One region of the Mesorhizobium sp. M0659 genome, then DNA from elsewhere that is predicted to be linked to it. Evidence: predicted binding sites of a transcription regulator. Region 1 holds the regulator's gene; each other region holds the start of a gene.
The links. Region 1 encodes LexA, which represses DNA repair genes until DNA is damaged. Its sites were predicted from a motif close to TGTTCNNNNTGTGTTCNG; they were not measured.

Region 1 (6,152 bases):
CCGGGAGGCGCCTCCGAGGGGGCACGATCGCGCCACGCGCCATTGTAGCGCGGCGGCAGGCCCTTGGCGCGTGCGGCCTCGCGCATCGCCTCGAGCTCGGCAGGCGTCTCGTAGCTGTAATAGGCCTTGCCCAGGCGCACCAGCTCCTCGGCCACCTCACGGTGGCGCGGCGCGCGCTCGAACTGCGATATGGCCTCACCGTCCCAGGAAAGGCCGAGCCAGGTCAGCCCATCCAGAATGGCCTGTGTCGCCGCCTCGTTGAAGCGTTCACGGTCGGTGTCCTCGATGCGCAGCACCATCGTGCCGCCGGTGTGCTTGGCGTACAGCCAGTTGAACAGCGCCGTGCGCGCGCCGCCGATATGCAGATAGCCGGTGGGCGAGGGGGCAAAACGGGTGACGACCGTGTCGGACATGGAACTCTCGGGAAGCCTTGGAAAACGGAGCGTGATCGCGCGGACTTTCGCGCTTTGCGCGTTCATGTAGCATAGGGGGTCTGGGGCGCAAGGGGCAGGCCCGATGGCTGGACGTGGCCGGGGCACGTCGGCAATTATCGGTTGCGTCAACGGGCGCTGGAGCCTTGTAGCACAAAATCTGTTCGCACCCTCCGCGCAACCTCGTTTGGCAGCAGCGTCAATGTCTGGGTTTCATTCGGCTGCAGCGTCCGTCACAGTGCCTGGAACATCGCTGCGACGGTGGTAGCCTCCTCTGACGAGCGGACATTTCTTCACGGAGGCGGCACTGCCCGACTACAACGCCGCCGTGACAGCGTTGGCTTGGTCACGCATATTGACCTTTCTGCAATCATTATCGTGAACACCGCAACTGTGTGCAGTCCGGTCCGCCACGAAGGAGGCAGATTGAAAGAAGGACTACCGATGACCAGAAACGCCGACCATACGGAGGGTGATCCGTTCTACCATGGTACCCGGGCGGATTTGAAACCCGGGGATCTGCTGAGCGTCGGCCATCCTTCCAATTTCAGAGATCAACCACTGTCATGGATATATTTCTCCCAGACACTTGAAGCCGCCATCTGGGGAGCAGAGCTTGCAACGGGTGACGGTCGTCAAAGGATTTACATCGTAAAGCCGACGGGGTTTTTTATGGATGACCCTAACCTGACCGACAAAAAATTTCCCGGTAATCCGACGAAATCCTACCGCTCCCGTGATCCGTTGCTCATCCTGGGTGAACTCGGTGAATGGCAGGGTCATACACCGGAACAATTGAAGGCAATGCACGATGGGCTTGCTCGCCTGAGAGCGGAGGGCCAGGATATGATTGAGGATTGAGCGTCCTTGCCAGGTGATGGTCGATTCCGGCGCGGTGGACGTGATCACGCGGACTTTCGCGCTTTGCGCGTTCATGTAGCATAGGGGTCTGGGGCGCAAGGGGCAGACCCGATGGCTGGACGTGGCCGGGGCACGAAGGAAGGCGAAGGCGCCGAGGCAAGCGTCAGCGAACGCTCGCTGTTTGCCGATAGTCCCTATGCCGAGCCGCTGCCCCTCGCGCTGCCTGAGCCGCATCCCGGCGTCGCGCCTGCGCTGCCCGGTCACGCGTTGCCGGCGCAAGTCACAGCGCCCGGATCTATCGCCCGTCTGCGCAGACGGCTTCGCCGTCCGTCATGGCCCGCGCTCCGCCGCAGCCTTGCCGTGGCCGCCAACACGGAGCTCGACCGGGGCGTCGCCTTCCTGCTGGTGCCGGTTTTCCTGGCGGCCGGCGTCATCATTTATTTCTCGCTGGCCGGCGAGCCCGGCTTTGCGCAGCCAATCGCCATTGTGGTGCTGGCGACATGTTGCGCCCTCGCCACGCGATCGCGGCCGAGGACGCATCTGTTCTGCATGGCCGCGATGCTGTGCGCGCTCGGCGTCGTCGCCGCCAAAGTCGAGACTTGGCGCGCCGGAACGCAGATGCTCGGCTCCGAGATTCAGACACGGCTGACCGGCCGCGTCGTCAGTCTCGAACAGATGGAAAGCGGCCGCATCAGGCTGACGCTCGATGTGGTTTCGACCGCTTACCCCGAGCTGCGCTATGCCCCGGAGCGGGTCAGGCTCTCGGCGCGGACCGTTCCCGCCGATATGACCGCCGGCTCCCTGATCACCGGCTATGCCAGGCTGTTGCCGCCGACCGGTCCGGTGCGGCCGGAGAGCTACGATTTCTCCTTCGACAGCTATTTCACCGGTATCGGCGGCAGCGGCTTCTTTCTCGGCAATCCGAAAACCATTGCTACGCAGGGACCGCCGCCGCTGACCGCGCGGCTCTCCTCGGCAATCGAGAACGCGCGCGAAAACATTGCCGACCATATCAGGGGCAAAATCGGCGGCGCCGAAGGCGAGATTGCCGCGGCGTTGATTGTCGGGGTGCGCGCCGGCATCCCGGACGAGGTCAACGAAGCGATGCGGCGCACCGGCATCTACCACATCATCTCCATCTCCGGCCTGCACATGGCGCTGGTTGCCGGCACCATCATGGCGTTGCTGCGTGGCGCCTTTGCGCTGTTTCCCGATTTCTCTTCGCGCCGCCCAGTCAAGAAATATGCAGCAGTGGCAGCACTCGTCTCCATCGCCGCCTATCTCGTCATTTCAGGCGTCGTGGTTGCCGCCGAGCGCAGCTTCATCATGCTGGCGGTCATGCTTGTCGCCGTGCTGTTTGATCGCGCCGCACTCACCATGCGCAATCTGGCGATCTCCGCCATTGCCGTCATCCTGGTGTCGCCGCACGAGGTGGTCGGTCCCAGCTTCCAGATGTCGTTTGCTGCCACCGCCGCCCTTGTCGGCGCCTATGCCGGCTGGGCCGATTACCGCGCCGACAAGGTGAGAACGCCGCCGGCAAAGCGCTCCTTCGTCGGCTTCCTGTCGCGAAAATTCGCGCTGGCCATGGGCGGCCTCGCCATGACCTCGATCATCGCCGGCAGTGCAACCTTGCTGTTCGCCATCTGGCATTTTCAGCGTGTGTCGCCGCTCAGCCTGATCGCCAATCTGGCCGTGATGCCGATTGTTTCGTTGATCGTCATGCCTTTTGCCGTGCTCAGCGCACTGGCGATGCCGTTCGGCGCCGACGGGCCGTTCCTCTATGTGATGGGCAAGGGTCTGATGGCGATGATCGCTATATCGGCCTGGATTTCCGAGCGCTCGCCGGTCGACGCCGTCGGGCTGATCTCCATCCGCTCGGTGCTGTTGGTGGCGGTCGCCCTCGTCATCGCCACCATGGCCACCACCTGGCTCAGGTTGGCGGCCGTGCCTTTCGCGCTGGCCGGCCTGTTGACGGTGCCGCAGGTGCTTACGCCCGACGTGCTCATATCCGAGGATGCGCATCTGGTGGCCATGCCGACCGGTGGCGGCGAACTCGCCCTCAACCGCGAACGCTCCAACGAATTCACCACGGACAATTGGAAACGGGCGCTGCGGGCCGAAACCATTATCCCACCTGAGATTTTCGAGTCAACAGATACGCGGTTCGATCTCGATCCGCTCGATCTGCCGCCCGGCTCGCCCTTCTATTGCACCGGCGATCTCTGTATCGCCCGGCACCCTTCCGGAGCCATTGTAGCGCTTGCGAAAGACCGCAAGACGGCGCGGCCGGCCTGTGCCTTCGCGAGCCTGATCGTCATCGATGACGCCACCGCCTACAATCCGTGCCGCGACCCGCTGGTGCTGGTCGTGACGAAGAAACAGCTGGCCCGCGACGGCAGCGCCGCCGTCTTCTTCGATCCGCAATCGGCAGCTGCAGCGCCAACCATCCGCTTCGCCGTCGACAAGCCGTATCGCCCCTGGCACGAGCAACGCCGCTTCTCCCGCGAAGCGCGCGGCCTGCCGCCCTACAACCAGCGTGAAAAGTACAAACCCAAGCCGGCTCAGTAGCGCCGGATCAATCCGACAAGCTTGCCCTGCACCTTCACCCTGTCCGGTCCAAAAATGCGGGTCTCGTAGGCCGGGTTGGCGGCTTCCAGGGCGATCGAGGCGCCCTTGCGGCGGAAGCGTTTCAGGGTCGCTTCCTCATCGTCGACCAACGCCACCACGATCTCGCCGGGGCTGGCTGTGTCGGCATTGCGGATGATGACCGTGTCGCCATCGAAAATGCCGGCCTCGATCATCGAATCGCCCTTGACCTCGAGCGCGTAGTGTTCGCCGCCCATGATCATATCGGGCGGCACCGAGATCGAATGGGTCTGATGCTGGATGGCGTCGATCGGCACGCCGGCGGCGATGCGTCCCATAACCGGGATTGAAATCGCGGAAACGGCATCGTCATTGCCGGCCGACATCGAACGCGACGGCGAGCCCGGCTTGATCTGGCGGCCGAGACCGCCTTGGCCCATCGCGCCTTGTCCTTGGCCGCCTTGCCCTTGGCCGGTTTGACCAAGACTGCCCTGAATGACGCTCGGCGAAAACTTCCTCGCCGCATTGAGGCCTGGTGCGATCGAGTCGGGCAGCCGCAGCACTTCCAGCGCGCGCGCCCGGTTCGGCAGCCGGCGAATGAAACCGCGCTCCTCAAGCGCCGTGATCAGGCGGTGGATGCCGGACTTGGAGGCGAGGTCAAGCGCTTCCTTCATCTCGTCGAAGGACGGCGGGATTCCGCTCTCCTTCAGGCGTTCATGGATGAACATCAGAAGCTCATGTTGTTTGCGCGTCAGCATCGCGGCCCCCAGGGGTTCTGAAACCAGAATCAAAAAAACAAACCCAGAACAAACACTATCTGTTCCAGTTGTGTTCCGCAACCTTTTAAAGTTTAATGAATGTGTTGACGTTTTGTTCAGCGTAACGTTCGGCACCGCGAGCGGCGCTCGTAGTCGTTGGCCGGCAACGGGGTGAAACGAAGACAAAGTGCCCTGCGTCGTCGGCTACGATCGCCGCTTCCTTTTCGGACGGGGCTGCGCAGCATCCGCGCCGGGTTCACTCTGGGCATAGACCTGCATCGTGTAGCCGATGTGAGCGGTCATCAGAGTTTTCGCACGTTCGACGTCGCGATCGAGGGCCGCTTCCATCAGGGCGGTATGGTGTTCGATCGCGACGGCGTCGCGCAGGGCCGCCACGGCCTTCCGGTGTCCATCCGTGCGGCCGGCGGCGGCGCGCAGCGTCGGGGCCAGACCCAGAAAGCGGTGATGGCGATGCAATTGGTCGGAAATCGTCGCATTGAAGCGCAGCAGCCAACTGGATGTCGCGGCACTGAGCAGCGCCGCATGGAAGGCATCGTGTTTTTCGTACCACGCGTCGACCGCATCATCCGATGGATCGTCGAGAACAGACCCGCACCGTGAGAGACGATAGTGGGCTGCAACGACCGCGTCTTCCCACTCGCGGTCGCCCTTCTCGACCGATTCCACCAGCAGGGGCAGTTCGACCACCAGCCGCGCACGCGCCAGATCCTCGAGCTCCGCCCGAGAGACGGGAGCGACCGCAAACCCACGGTTGCTGATGGCGGTCACAAGCCGTTCCGCATCCAGCCGCGACAGCGCCTCGCGCAACGGCGTCCAGCCGATGCCGTAGGTGTTGCGCAGCGTGCTCAGCTTCAACGGCGCGGCAGGCGCCAGCCGGGTCGCAAGAATATCGCGCCTGAGCAGGCGATAGGCCACTTCCGTCTTCGAGGTCTGCTCGTCATCCAGCATCGTGATCCATCAGACATAAACGCTCGGCGGATCATTATATATCAAAGTCTTTCAATGGGTGAATTATATAATGTTTGACAGCTCAAGGGCGACCACTCAAGATCGCCGGCATGTTTGGGCGGCAGGCTCCGCCGCGCGCGTTTGTCCATGGAAGGGCGCCGGATCATGAGCACGACACCCGATCTCGCTACAATCGAAGCAATGGATGCCGCCGATCCGCTGCGCTCCATGCGTGAACGCTTTGTCTTGCCGCAAGGCGTGATTTATCTCGACGGCAATTCGCTGGGTGCCGCGTCACCAGCCGTCTTCAGCGAATTGCAACAGGCCGCCACGCAGGAATGGGCGCAGGACCTCATTCGCGCCTGGAACACGGCTGGCTGGTTCAACATGCCGGTGGAACTGGGAGATCAGCTCGGACGACTGATCGGCGCGGCTGACGGGCAGACGGTGGTCTGCGACACAACCTCGATCAACATCTACAAGCTGCTGCACGCCGCGCTCGGCATGCGGCCGAATCGGTCGGTCATCGTTGCCGAGGGCGACAGTT
Region 2 (6,152 bases), on a different contig from region 1:
CATGACACTTCTCCGTGCTCATCCGAAACAAATTTCAAGTCGTTCACCTTACAGGCCGCGCACAATCCTGGCTTGCCGCGGCTGGCTTTTCCCACAAGGTTTTTGTTCCCTTTTCGTTCCTATACTGTTAACCACGGATTGTCAAGGAATGGCAGCAATCGCCGACGCGGGCGCGTGGATTTAGCTGACACGCAGGGGCGAGAAGCGGTGTCGTCAGCGCCGTTTTTTAGCTGGCCGCAACGGACCGAAAAAGCCGCTCCACTCCATGCCCATGCCATGGGCGCGCTGTGCGATCACGGTTGGCGCCGACATCAGCCCGACTGCAGGTTCAGATTTCAGAGCCGGGTCATTCAGCAATTTCCCGATCGCGCGCCCGTGCCACCACACCTGAGCGACGAGCGCCGCTACCACCGCGATCAGGCCCCAGGTCCCCAATCCTTCGCCGAAGATGTAAATCCCGTATGGCGGCGATAGCGCCGTACCCAGCTTGGCCAACAAGATCACGGCCACGAAACCGATGACGGCGATCGCTCCTATACCGAGTACGAGGCGGCGATAGAGCCTCAGAGCCTCGTTGAGGTTCTCGGCGGACGAAAGATCGACGTTGGAATTCATAAATACTACTCCTGCCTCGCGATGATCGGCCCATCTTGTTCCCCACGGCTTAGAGGCCCGGCAGGATCCAATCAATACGCGGCATTCAAAACACCCCTTGCCAAATCGATAAGTATCGACTTATGCTTTTGCCATGATCGAAGCAGAGATTTTTCGCGCCCTGGCCGACCCGACGCGACGCGCCGTCTACGAGCGGCTGACTTCCGGCGAGATGAGCGTGTCGGAGTTGCGCACCGGCATGAGCGTGTCGCAGCCGGCGGTGTCGCAGCACCTTGCCGTGCTGCGCGGCGCAGGCCTGGTCAGCGAAAGACGCGCCGGCCGCAACGCCTACTATCGCGCCGATCCGCAAGGGCTCGAGCCGCTGCTCGGCTGGATCGAACGCTACCGCGCATTCTGGCCGGAGCGCATCGAAAGACTGAAGGCCGTTTTGAAGGACATGGACCAATGACCGACGAAAAGCAGACGCAGACCGCCAAAGATGCCCTCGCCTTCGAATGCGATCTGCCGGACGCACCGGAAAAAGTGTGGCGGGCACTGACCGTGCCGGACCTCTTGGCGGAATGGATGATGCCGAACGACATCAATCCGGAAACCGGCAGCCGCTTTGCCTTTGCCGGGCCTGAGAAGCCGATCGAGTGCGAAGTGCTCGATGCCGAACCGGGGCGCCTGCTGCGCTATTCCTGGCGCGAGCGTTCCGGCGACGCCGACCGCGAGGAGCTGGGGAGCATCGTCACCTTCACACTCGCCCGCACCGTTTCCGGCGGCACGCATCTGCGCATCGTCCATGACGGGTTTGTCCTGACGCCTGCGGTCGCGATGGCCGGCGCCGGCTGCCGGCTCTGGCTGCGCGCATACAAGCCCAAGCGGCCTGTCGCCGCCAACGCGCCACGCCTGTTGCTGCGCGCCGCCTGAACCGGAAAAATCAAAACGGAGACAATGAGATGAGCGGCTTTGCCAATCTGGTGCCGATGGTGATCGAGCAATCGAGCCGCGGCGAACGCGCCTTCGACATTTTCTCGCGGCTGCTGCGCGAGCGCATCATCTTCGTCAATGGCGAGATCAATGACGGCATGTCGGCGCTGGTCTGCGCCCAGCTCCTGTCGCTGGAATCGGACAATCCCGACAAGGAGATCTCGCTCTACATCAACTCGCCGGGCGGCGTGGTGACCAGCGGTTTCGCCATCTACGACACGATGCAATATGTCAGCTGCCCGGTGTCGACCGTGTGCATGGGCTTTGCCGCGTCGATGGCCTCCTTCCTGCTGATGGCGGGAACGCCGGGGCGGCGCATCGCGCTGCCCAATGCCAGCATCGTGCTGCATCAGCCTTTGGGTGGCTTCCAGGGCCAGGCCTCCGACATCCAGCGTCACGCCGAAGGCATTTTGCGCACCAAGCGGCACATGGCCGACCTCTACGCTCACCATTGCGGCCGCACCCACGAAGAGGTCGAACGCACGCTCGACCGCGATTTCTTCATGACCGCGAAGGAGGCCAAGGACTGGGGCCTCGTCGACCACGTCTTCGACACCCGCAAGCAGGCAGCGGCCTGATCGGCGGATTGAATGCAGGCCGGTGTTCCCTCAATTTCAACGCCGCTGGTCTGGCCTCGCCTTGAGCGCGGCACTATAGTCTTGCCATGCGCTACCACCTGAACAGACTGACCATAGCCATTGCCATCACGGCGGCGACATCGAGCATGGCCTTTGCCGGGGGCAGCACCAGCACGTCGCGGAAAGGCGCCCTGCCCGGCGTGACCGGCGACTACCGCATCGCCAAGCCCGCGCCGCAGCCGGAGCCGGACGACGCGCTGTCTGCCGGCGAGAACGGCACGTTCAAGATCGGCGACACCGATGTCAGGATTTCCGGCAGCATCACTGTCGATGTCGGCACGGGTGGGATCAAGCCGCCGCGCCGGTAGCCCCTTCTCCCAGCTACTATACGGGAGAGAAAGCCTACGCCGACGACTTCCTCGCAAAAGAACAGCCCCGCCGTTGCTTCCGCTAACGGTCGGGGCTTTTTTTGGATTCCAAATCCAAACTGCCGGTAGTGTTATACCGACTTTGATTTCGGATGCTCGCGGCATTCAGCCGACGATCCGACTAGCCGTCTCTGATTTTTGTGGGATTCGGCAGGTCACGGTTTGTCTGGTGGTTTGTTGGACTGACGCGATGCGTTCGTTTGGACGCATACACTCCAATGCCTTGAAACTACCTGGCACTTATGCCCGCCGCGGCTCCACTAGCAGGTGGAGCCTCAAGGGACTATCCGGTGGCGTCATGCTCCGCTCCTATGTCCGTTGCGACTGGTGTCAATCCGAAGCACAAATCGCAAAAACCTGCGGCGTCTCGCAGGCCGCTATGGGCGGCGAGGCCATCAAAGACGGCCGGCTCCGTTGACTCCGGCAGAGTGCGCCCCTGATTCGACGGCGTCAACCTTGAATAGCCGGTTACGGAAAATGTGATCGCCGGGAGCTTACGTCAGGGTCAGTTTCTGAAACACCCTTGTCAGTTTCTGCACAGCTTTGTCAGGAGCGTGTTCGGTCTTTGTTCTTTCCGCTTGCCCGTTCGCGCGAAAGACGGTTAAACGGCTTTGGTCGAGAAGTGTGGCGTCTCTCGACGTGGCGGCAAAAATACCTACATAGGGAATGGCCGGGAAAACCCGCCGATCCCACTGACACCAGACCTGAGGCGGCGACCGGCGATGGCCGACCATAAATACCTTTCCATTCGCGGGGCACGCGAACACAACCTAAAGAATGTCGATCTCGACCTGCCGCGTGACAGCCTGATCGTCATGACCGGCCTGTCGGGCTCCGGCAAATCGTCGCTTGCTTTCGACACCATCTATGCCGAGGGCCAGCGCCGTTACGTCGAGAGCCTGTCGGCTTATGCGCGCCAGTTCCTCGAAATGATGCAGAAGCCGGATGTCGACCAGATCGACGGCCTGTCGCCGGCCATCTCGATCGAGCAGAAGACCACGTCGAAGAACCCGCGTTCGACGGTCGGCACCGTCACCGAGATCTACGACTACATGCGCTTGCTGTTCGCGCGCGTCGGCATCCCCTATTCGCCGGCGACCGGCCTGCCGATCGAGAGCCAGACGGTTTCACAGATGGTCGACCGGGTGCTGGCGGTCGAGGAAGGCACGCGCCTTTTCCTGCTGGCGCCGATCGTGCGCGGCCGCAAGGGCGAGTATCGCAAGGAACTGCTGGAGCTGCAGAAGAAGGGCTTTCAGCGCGTCAAGGTCGACGGCGTCTTCTATGAGATCGCCGATGTGCCGGCGTTGGACAAGAAGTACAAGCACGACATCGACGTCGTCGTCGACCGCATCGTCGTGCGCGGCGACCTGGCGACACGGCTTGCCGATTCCATCGAAACGGCGCTGAAGCTCGCCGAAGGGCTGGCGGTGGCCGAGTTCGCCGACCGGCCGCTCGACGCCAGCCAGACCGGCGAGGACTCGGTCAACAAATCGAAGAACGAGACGCATGAGCGCATCCTGTTCTCGGAAAAATTCGCCTGCCCGGTTTCCGGCTTCACCATTCCGGAGATCGAGCCCAGGCTGTTCTCGTTCAACAACCCGTTCGGCGCCTGCCCGACCTGCGACGGCCTCGGCAATCAGCGCGCCATCGACGCCAGCCTGATCGTGCCGGACGAAAACGTCTCGCTGCGCGACGGCGCCGTCAGCCCGTGGGCGAAATCGACCTCGCCCTATTATGCGCAGACGCTGGAAGCGCTGGGCAAGGCATACGGCTTCAAGCTCGGCGACAAGTTCAAAGACCTGACCGAAGAGGCCAAGGAAGCCGTCCTGCGCGGCACCGGCGAGCGCGAGGTCACCTTCCAATATGATGACGGCCTGCGCTCCTACAAGACCACCAAGACGTTCGAGGGCGTCATTCCCAATCTCGAACGGCGGTGGAAGGAAACCGAATCCGCCTGGATGCGCGAGGAGATCGAGCGCTTCATGTCGGCGACGCCCTGCCCGGTCTGCAAGGGATACCGGCTGAAGCCGGAAGCGCTGGCGGTGAAGATCGCCGGCAAGCATATCGGCGAAGTCACAGAGCTGTCGATCCGCAAGGCCGACCAGTGGTTCACCGAACTGCCGCCACATCTCAACGACCAGCAGAACGAGATCGCGGTGCGCGTTCTCAAGGAAATCCGTGACCGCCTGCGCTTCCTCAACGATGTCGGCCTCGACTATCTGACGCTGTCGCGCAATTCCGGCACGCTGTCGGGCGGCGAGAGCCAGCGCATAAGGCTGGCGTCGCAGATCGGCTCCGGCCTCACCGGCGTGCTCTATGTGCTGGACGAGCCGTCGATCGGCCTGCACCAGCGCGACAATGCCCGCCTGCTCGACACGCTCAAGCATCTGCGCGACATCGGCAACACGGTGATCGTCGTCGAGCATGACGAGGACGCCATCCTGCATGCCGATTATGTCGTAGACATGGGTCCGGCCGCCGGCATTCATGGCGGCGAGATCATCGCCCAGGGCACGCCGCAGCAGGTGATGGCCAATCCCAACTCGATCACCGGTAAATATCTGTCGGGCGCGCTCGAAGTCGCCACGCCCGGTGTCAGGCGCGAGGCCAAGAAAAACCGCCGGCTGAAGATCGTCGGCGCGCGCGGCAACAATCTCAAGAACGTCACTGCCGAAATCCCGCTCGGCACTTTTACCGCCGTCACCGGCGTGTCTGGCGGCGGCAAATCGACCTTCCTGATCGAGACGCTGTTCAAGGCGGCGTCGCGCCGCATCATGGGCTCGCGCGAGCATCCGGCCGATCACGACCGCATCGAGGGCCTCGAATTCCTCGACAAGGTCATCGACATCGACCAGTCGCCGATCGGCCGCACACCGCGTTCGAACCCGGCCACCTACACCGGCGCCTTCACACCGATCCGCGACTGGTTTGCCGGGTTGCCCGAGGCCAAGGCCCGCGGCTATCAGCCGGGCCGCTTCTCCTTCAACGTGAAGGGCGGCCGCTGCGAGGCCTGCCAGGGCGACGGCGTCATCAAGATCGAGATGCACTTCCTGCCCGACGTCTACGTCACGTGCGACGTCTGCCACGGCAAGCGCTACAACCGCGAGACGCTCGACGTCCTGTTCAAGGGCAAGTCGATCGCCGACGTCCTGGACATGACGGTCGAGGAAGGCGTCGATTTCTTTGCCGCCGTGCCCGGGGTGCGCGACAAGCTGGAGACGCTGAAGCAGGTCGGCCTCGGCTACATCCATATCGGCCAGCAGGCGACGACGCTGTCGGGCGGCGAGGCGCAGCGCATCAAGCTCGCCAAGGAATTGTCGCGCAAGGCGACCGGCAAGACGCTCTACATCCTCGACGAGCCGACCACCGGCCTGCACTTCCATGACGTCGCCAAGTTGCTGGAAGTGCTTCACGAACTGGTCGACCAGGGCAACACCGTGGTGGTCATCGAGCACAATCTCGAAGTCATCAAGACCGCCGACTGGGTGCTCGACCTCGGCCCCGAAGGCGGCGATGGCGGTGGCGAACTGGTGGCACAAGGCACACCGGAAGCGATCGT
Region 3 (6,152 bases), on a different contig from region 1:
AGCCGCGCCAGATCCTCGCGCATGGCCCGCACGATGCGGTTGGCCGCGCGCCATGGATCCACCGGCAGCACCACGATGAAGACGCCGATCGCCAGCAGGATGCCGACCAGCACCGACGCCGAGCCGGCGAAAAACGGGCCTGGGGCATAGGTCATCGCCTGATGCGGGCTGAGGAAGGCGAGGAAATTGATGGCAAAGGCCGTCGCCACGCCGACGGTGCGCGGATTGGCCATGCCCAGCGCCGTCGGTACCAGGATCGGCACGACAAACAGCGTGAACCAGCCGAAGCCGGGCAAAGCAGGCAGCGCGACCTGGCCGACAAGGAAGGCAAAGGGCAAAGCCAGCAGCGTTCCCTTGAAGAAGCCCCAGGACACCCGCACCGGGTCAGGCCGCGCGGCGAAAAGACTGGAGACGACGGCAACGAGGATGACGGTGCCGGCCGCGTCGGACCATTTCGTCGTCAGCCAGAAGGCGGCGACCGCCAACGTGGCAAGGCCGGCGCGTATGGCATTGCGCGAAGCCCCGGGATAATCGCGGTGCACCACCAGCGCAGGCGGCTGCCTGTTGCTCCGGCTGGGGCCCGTCACCGGTGCGCGCAGGGCGTCGAGGCCGCGCAGCACCTGCTTGAAGGCTTCGGCGAAATCGGCGGCGATGGTGAGGCGGGTTATGGTGCCGACCCTGTCGTCGCCCTGATCGGTCGAGGCGTCGGGCATTTGCCGGGCCTTGCCGGCAATCGCGTCGAGCCGCGTCACCCAGGGCGACGTGTCGTCCAGCGCCTCGGGCGTCGCTGCCAGCTCGCTGACCAACGACTGCAGTTCGGAGCGTACCGGAATGAGCGCTGCGTTTTTCGGCGCGGCATGCGAATGCAGCGCGCGCGCCGCCGACAGCGCCGAGAGAAGCTGACCGATGGTTAGGCGGACCGGATGGGCGCGGGTGGCGAAGCTCGGTGCTTCGAGCCGGGCATAGGCGCGCATCTCGGCCAGCATCTGGGCGTCGGTGATCAGCTTGCGGTGCAGGCCGGCCAGCGTCGCCGGGTCGCCACCGGAAAAAGCGCCGCCTGCATAGGTTGCAAGGTCGAGGATGCTGCGCTTCAGCCTGGAGATAATGGCGTCAGCGGCCAGCTTGGGCAGGATCAGCCGGCTGGTCAGGCCGGCGCAGACGATGCCGAGCACGATCTCGGCGCAGCGCGCGACAGCGAGATCGACGACCACGTGCGGCTGGCCGAAAGCCGGCAGCCCAATGATCATCGCGGTATAGCCGGCAAGTGCGGCGCCATAGGCTTCCGGATTGCGCAGCAGCGACGAAACCAGCGTGCACAGCCCAATCCAGACGGATAGCGCCGTGACCAGCAGCCAGGGATTGGTGCCGAAAACCGAGGTGATGCCGATCGCCGCAAGTCCACCGGCCAGCGTGCCGAGCAGCCGGTAAAAACCTTTCGCCAGCACCATGCCGGCGACCGGCTGGGCGACGATGAAGACCGTCATCATCGCCCATTGCGGGTGGTCGAGTTTCAACGCGTAAGCAGCGAGAAGCGCGATCAGACCGGCCGAAACCGTGCGCAGGGCGAAAATCCAATCCGAGCGCGCCGGCTGCGTCAGGCCCGCCAAACTGGTTTCGAAGTAGCTCTTCAGCCGCGCCCGGATCACAAGCTGGTCTCCGTATCGGAAGTGCAGGCTAGAGCAATTCCAGGAAAAGTTTGAAACGGTTTTCCGCCCGGAACTGCGTCAAAACGAAGAGTCGGCCGGCGCTCAGATATCCAGCACTTCCGTCGCGGCGAATTCGGCGCGTTCCTGGATGAAGCGGAAGCGGGCTTCCGGCTTGGTGCCCATCAGCGCGTCGACAGCATCCTTGGTCGCCGCCACGGCGTCGATGACATCGACCCGGAGCAGCGTGCGCTTCCTCGGGTCCATGGTGGTTTCCTTGAGCTGCGCGGCCATCATTTCGCCCAAGCCCTTGAAACGGCCGATCTCGACTTTGGCGCGGCCGGTGAATTCGGTGCGCAACAGCTCGTCCTTGTGCGCATCGTCCCTGGCATAGGCAACCTTGCCGCCTTGCCGGATCGAATAGAGCGGCGGCACCGCCAGATAGAGATGGCCGCCATTCACCAGGTTCGGCATTTCCTGGTAGAAGAAGGTGATCAGCAGCGAGGCTATGTGAGCGCCGTCGACGTCGGCGTCGGTCATGATGATCACGCGGTCGTAGCGCAAATCCTCGTCGCGGTATTTCGAGCGCGTGCCGCAACCGAGCGCCTGAATCAGGTCCGAAATCTGCTGGTTGGCGGCTAGCTTGTCGTTGCCGGCGCTGGCGACGTTGAGGATTTTTCCGCGCAGCGGCAGCACCGCCTGGCTGGCGCGGTCGCGCGCCTGCTTGGCCGAGCCGCCGGCCGAGTCGCCTTCGACGATGAACAGTTCGGCGCCCGCGGCGGCATTCTGCGTGCAGTCGGCGAGCTTGCCGGGAAGGCGCAGCTTGCGCACCGCGCTCTTGCGCGACACTTCCTTTTCCTGGCGCCGGCGCACCCGCTCGTCGGCGCGCGCAATCACCCATTCCAGCAGCTTGGAGGCTTCCTGCGGATTGTCGGCCAGCCAGTGGTCGAAGGGATCGCGGATGGCGGTCTCGACAATGCGAATGGCTTCGATCGTTGCCAGCCTGTCCTTGGTCTGGCCGACGAATTCCGGCTCGCGAATAAACACCGACAGCATGCCTGCCGCCGAGATCATCACGTCTTCGGAGGTGACGATCGAGGCGCGCTTGTTGCCGACCAGGTCGGCATAGGCCCGAAGCCCGCGCGTCAGCACATTGCGAAAGCCGGCCTCATGCGTGCCGCCTTCGCCGGTCGGGATTGTGTTGCAGTAGGAGTTGACGAAGCCGTCACCGCCGAACCAGGTCACCGCCCATTCCAGCGAACCGTGGCCGCCCTGCTTCTCGCTCTTGCCGGCGAAGATTTCGCGGGTCACCTGGAAATCATCGCCGAGCGATGCCTTGAGATAGTCCTTCAAGCCGCCGGGGAAATGGAACTCCGCCTTGGCCGGCGTCTGGTCCTTTTCCTTGATCAGCGATGGGTCGCAGCTCCAGCGGATCTCGACGCCGCCGAACAGATAGGCTTTCGAGCGGGTCATGCGATAGAGCCGCGCCGGCTCGAAGGCGGCGCCCTTGCCGAAAATCTGCTCGTCGGGATGGAAGCGGATTTTGGTGCCGCGCCGGTTGTGCACTTCGCCGAGCTGCTCCAGCCCGCTCACCGGAACGCCGCGCGAGAACCTTTGGCGGTAAAGCTGGCGACCGCGCGCGACCTCGACTTCGAGATGGTCCGACAGCGCATTGACGACCGAGACGCCGACACCGTGCAGACCGCCGGAGGTCTCATAGACCTTGCTATCGAACTTGCCGCCCGAATGCAGCGTCGTCATGATGACTTCGAGCGCCGGTTTCTTGAATTTCGGATGCGGATCGACCGGAATGCCGCGGCCATTGTCGGTGACGGTCAGAAATCCGTCGGCCGACAGCTCGACATCGATGAAGGTGGCATGGCCGGCGACCGCCTCGTCCATCGAATTATCGATGACCTCGGCAAACAGATGGTGCATCGCCTTGTCGTCGGTGCCGCCAATATACATGCCGGGACGGCGCCGCACCGGCTCCAGCCCCTCCAGCACCTCGATGTCGGCGGCGCTATAGCCCTCGCTGCCGTCCTTGGTCGCGGCAGGACGCTTCGTGGCCTGCACCAGCGGGTCGGCCGGGCGCGAAGGTGTCCGAGCCGGTTGGGGCTGCTTTTCCAGATTGCCGAAAAGATCGTTGTTGTCGTCCATGCCTGCCATAGAATCCGGTGCCGCGAATCACCCGTCGATACTGCCACGCTTTTCGGCGCCAAGCGACGGAAGTTCCTGTTACGTTCGGGGATTTAACCCCTTCTTATCCTAAAACCTTTCGATAACCAAGCCGGCGGAAATAGGTCCGTGCGGAGCCGCTGGGATTCCTGAATCTTTAACAAAGCGGCCTAGCGTCGCCCCAACAAAACAAAAGACCACGAGAGTCAGGGGTTGGTTGTGAGGGGCAAGGCCATAACGATGATTGGCATCGCTGCCGTCTTCGGCGCGATTTCAATCTTTGCCGCGGATTTCTGGGTGAAAAGCCAGGCCAAGGCCGATGCCGAAGAGAAAACGGCGTCGATCCCGGCGCCCGCCGTCCCCAAGGTTGTCTTCAAGACCATCGTGGTGGCCAACGCGCCGCTGCGTTACGGCATGGAGCTTGACCGGGCGCAGCTCAGCGAAATCCCATGGTCCGAGGATTCGGTGCCGCAGGGCGCGTTCACCACAGTCAATGCATTGCTCGCCGAAGGCAGCCGCGTGGTATTGTCGCCGATCGAGATCAACGAGCCGGTGCTGATCAGCAAATTGTCGGGGCCGAACGGCCGCGCGACGCTGTCCAACATGATGACGCCCGGCATGCGGGCGGTGACAATCCGCACCGACGAGATCGCCGGTGTCGGCGGCTTCGTCATGCCGGGCGACCGGGTCGACGTGGTGCTGACACGCGATGCGGGCGAAATCCAGGAAGTGGCCAAGAACGCGCAGGGCGCTGCCGGATCGACCGTTACCTCCGAGATCGTCGTCTCCGACGCCAAGGTGCTGACCGTGGGGCAGGGCGCCGACGAGCGCCAGACCACACCGCAGATCGCCAATTCCGTGACCATCGAGGTGACGACCGAAGGCGCGCAGAAAGTGGCGCTTGCCCGCACCGTCGGCACCTTGTCGCTGTCGCTCCGCTCGGCCGCCGACGGTGGTGCCGCCAAGGACGGCGTCACCACCATCTCGTCCTTCGGCGGATCGGTCGCCTCCGGCGTCCAGGCCGCTGCCGGCGCGCTGTTCACTGCCGCGACCAAGGAGCCTGAGAAGCCGAAATTCAAGACGATCATCGTGACGCGCGGCACGCAGGTCGAAGAATACCAGGTTCCTGCGCGGGACCAGCAATAACTGCCGGTGGGAACCGGGCGAAGGACGGGACAGATGTCGGGACTTCATGCATTTCAGACGACGAAAGGGCTGCGCCCAATGCGGGCGCTTGCGGTGGGGGCTTGCCTTGCCGCGGCCGTAATGCTCGGCCTCAGCGCGCCAGCCAAGGCCGACAACGATATAGTCCATGTCTCGTCGACAACGAATGCGTCGATCAAGGTGGCCAAGGGCAAGCCGAAGACGGTCATGACCAATGCCGCCTTCTACCAGATCGTCATCGGCGATCCGGAGATCGCCAACGTCAATCCGCTGACCGACAAATCCTTCTATGTGCTGGGCAACAATCTCGGCACCACCGGCATCGCGCTGTTCGACGAGAACAAGCAGCTGGTCGGCACCGTAGACATCGAGGTGACGCTGGACACCGACCAGCTGGCCAGCACCATTCGCGCCAGCGTGCCGGACGCCAAGATCAAGGTCGGCTCGGCCAATGGCCGCGTCGTGCTGTCGGGCGAGGCCGATGACGCGGTCGCCGCCGAGAAGGCAAGCAAGATCGCCAGCCGCTTCTCCGGCAATGAGGAAGTGATCAATTCGGTCAACATCTCGTCCTCGCAGCAGGTTCAGCTCAACGTCCGCTTCGTCGAGATCAATCGCCAGGCCGGACAGGATCTCGGCGCCAAATACAGCGCCAATTTTGCTTACGGCATTGGCGGGCGCGACGTCACCATCGAGCCGGGCTCGGTGCCGGGAGCCGGCAATGGCGAGATCATCGGCCGGCTGCTGTCCAACGGCCTGTCGATCGACGTCGCCATCAAGGCGCTGGAGGAACGTGGCCTTGCCCGGCGGCTGGCAGAGCCGAACCTGATCGCCCGCTCGGGCCAGACGGCAAGCTTCCTCGCCGGCGGCGAGTTCCCGATCCCGGTCTCCGAGGACAATGGCAAGATTTCCGTCAGCTACAAGAAATACGGCGTCAGCCTCGACTTCACGCCGACGGTTCTCAAGGACGGGCTGGTCAGCCTTGACATCGCGCCGGAAGTGTCCTCGATCGATGCTTCGGCCTCCTACAATATCGGCAATATCTCGGTGCCGGGCTTTATCGTGCGCCGCGCCAGGACATCGGTCGACCTGAAGAACGGCCAGAGCTTCATGATCGCCGGCCTGCTGCAGTCACAGAACGACATCACCACGTCGCGTCTTCCCGGCCTC

Region 2: the regulator LexA is predicted to act here: its motif matches at 3,149-3,166, upstream of uvrA (excinuclease ABC subunit UvrA).
Region 3: the regulator LexA is predicted to act here: its motif matches at 3,874-3,891, upstream of parE (DNA topoisomerase IV subunit B).

Annotation. Positions count from the first base shown of each region.
Region 1 is NZ_JAMYPY010000022.1:55,910-62,061, reverse strand. It holds gene gltX (glutamate--tRNA ligase) at 1-413, opposite strand, end outside; gene arr (NAD(+)--rifampin ADP-ribosyltransferase) at 876-1,292, shown strand; gene NKI31_RS26500 (ComEC/Rec2 family competence protein) at 1,404-3,860, shown strand; gene lexA (transcriptional repressor LexA) at 3,854-4,636, opposite strand; gene NKI31_RS26490 (GntR family transcriptional regulator) at 4,841-5,605, opposite strand; gene kynU (kynureninase) at 5,771-6,152, shown strand, end outside.
Region 2 is NZ_JAMYPY010000001.1:30,924-37,075, forward strand. It holds gene ssb (single-stranded DNA-binding protein) at 1-3, opposite strand, end outside; gene NKI31_RS00180 (hypothetical protein) at 214-615, opposite strand; gene NKI31_RS00185 (ArsR/SmtB family transcription factor) at 749-1,063, shown strand; gene NKI31_RS00190 (SRPBCC family protein) at 1,060-1,527, shown strand; gene NKI31_RS00195 (ATP-dependent Clp protease proteolytic subunit) at 1,557-2,165, shown strand; gene NKI31_RS00200 (hypothetical protein) at 2,312-2,533, shown strand; gene uvrA (excinuclease ABC subunit UvrA) at 3,316-6,152, shown strand, end outside.
Region 3 is NZ_JAMYPY010000001.1:541,697-547,848, reverse strand. It holds gene NKI31_RS02780 (FUSC family protein) at 1-1,646, opposite strand, end outside; gene parE (DNA topoisomerase IV subunit B) at 1,749-3,803, opposite strand; gene cpaB (Flp pilus assembly protein CpaB) at 4,062-4,967, shown strand; gene NKI31_RS02765 (type II and III secretion system protein family protein) at 5,046-6,152, shown strand, end outside.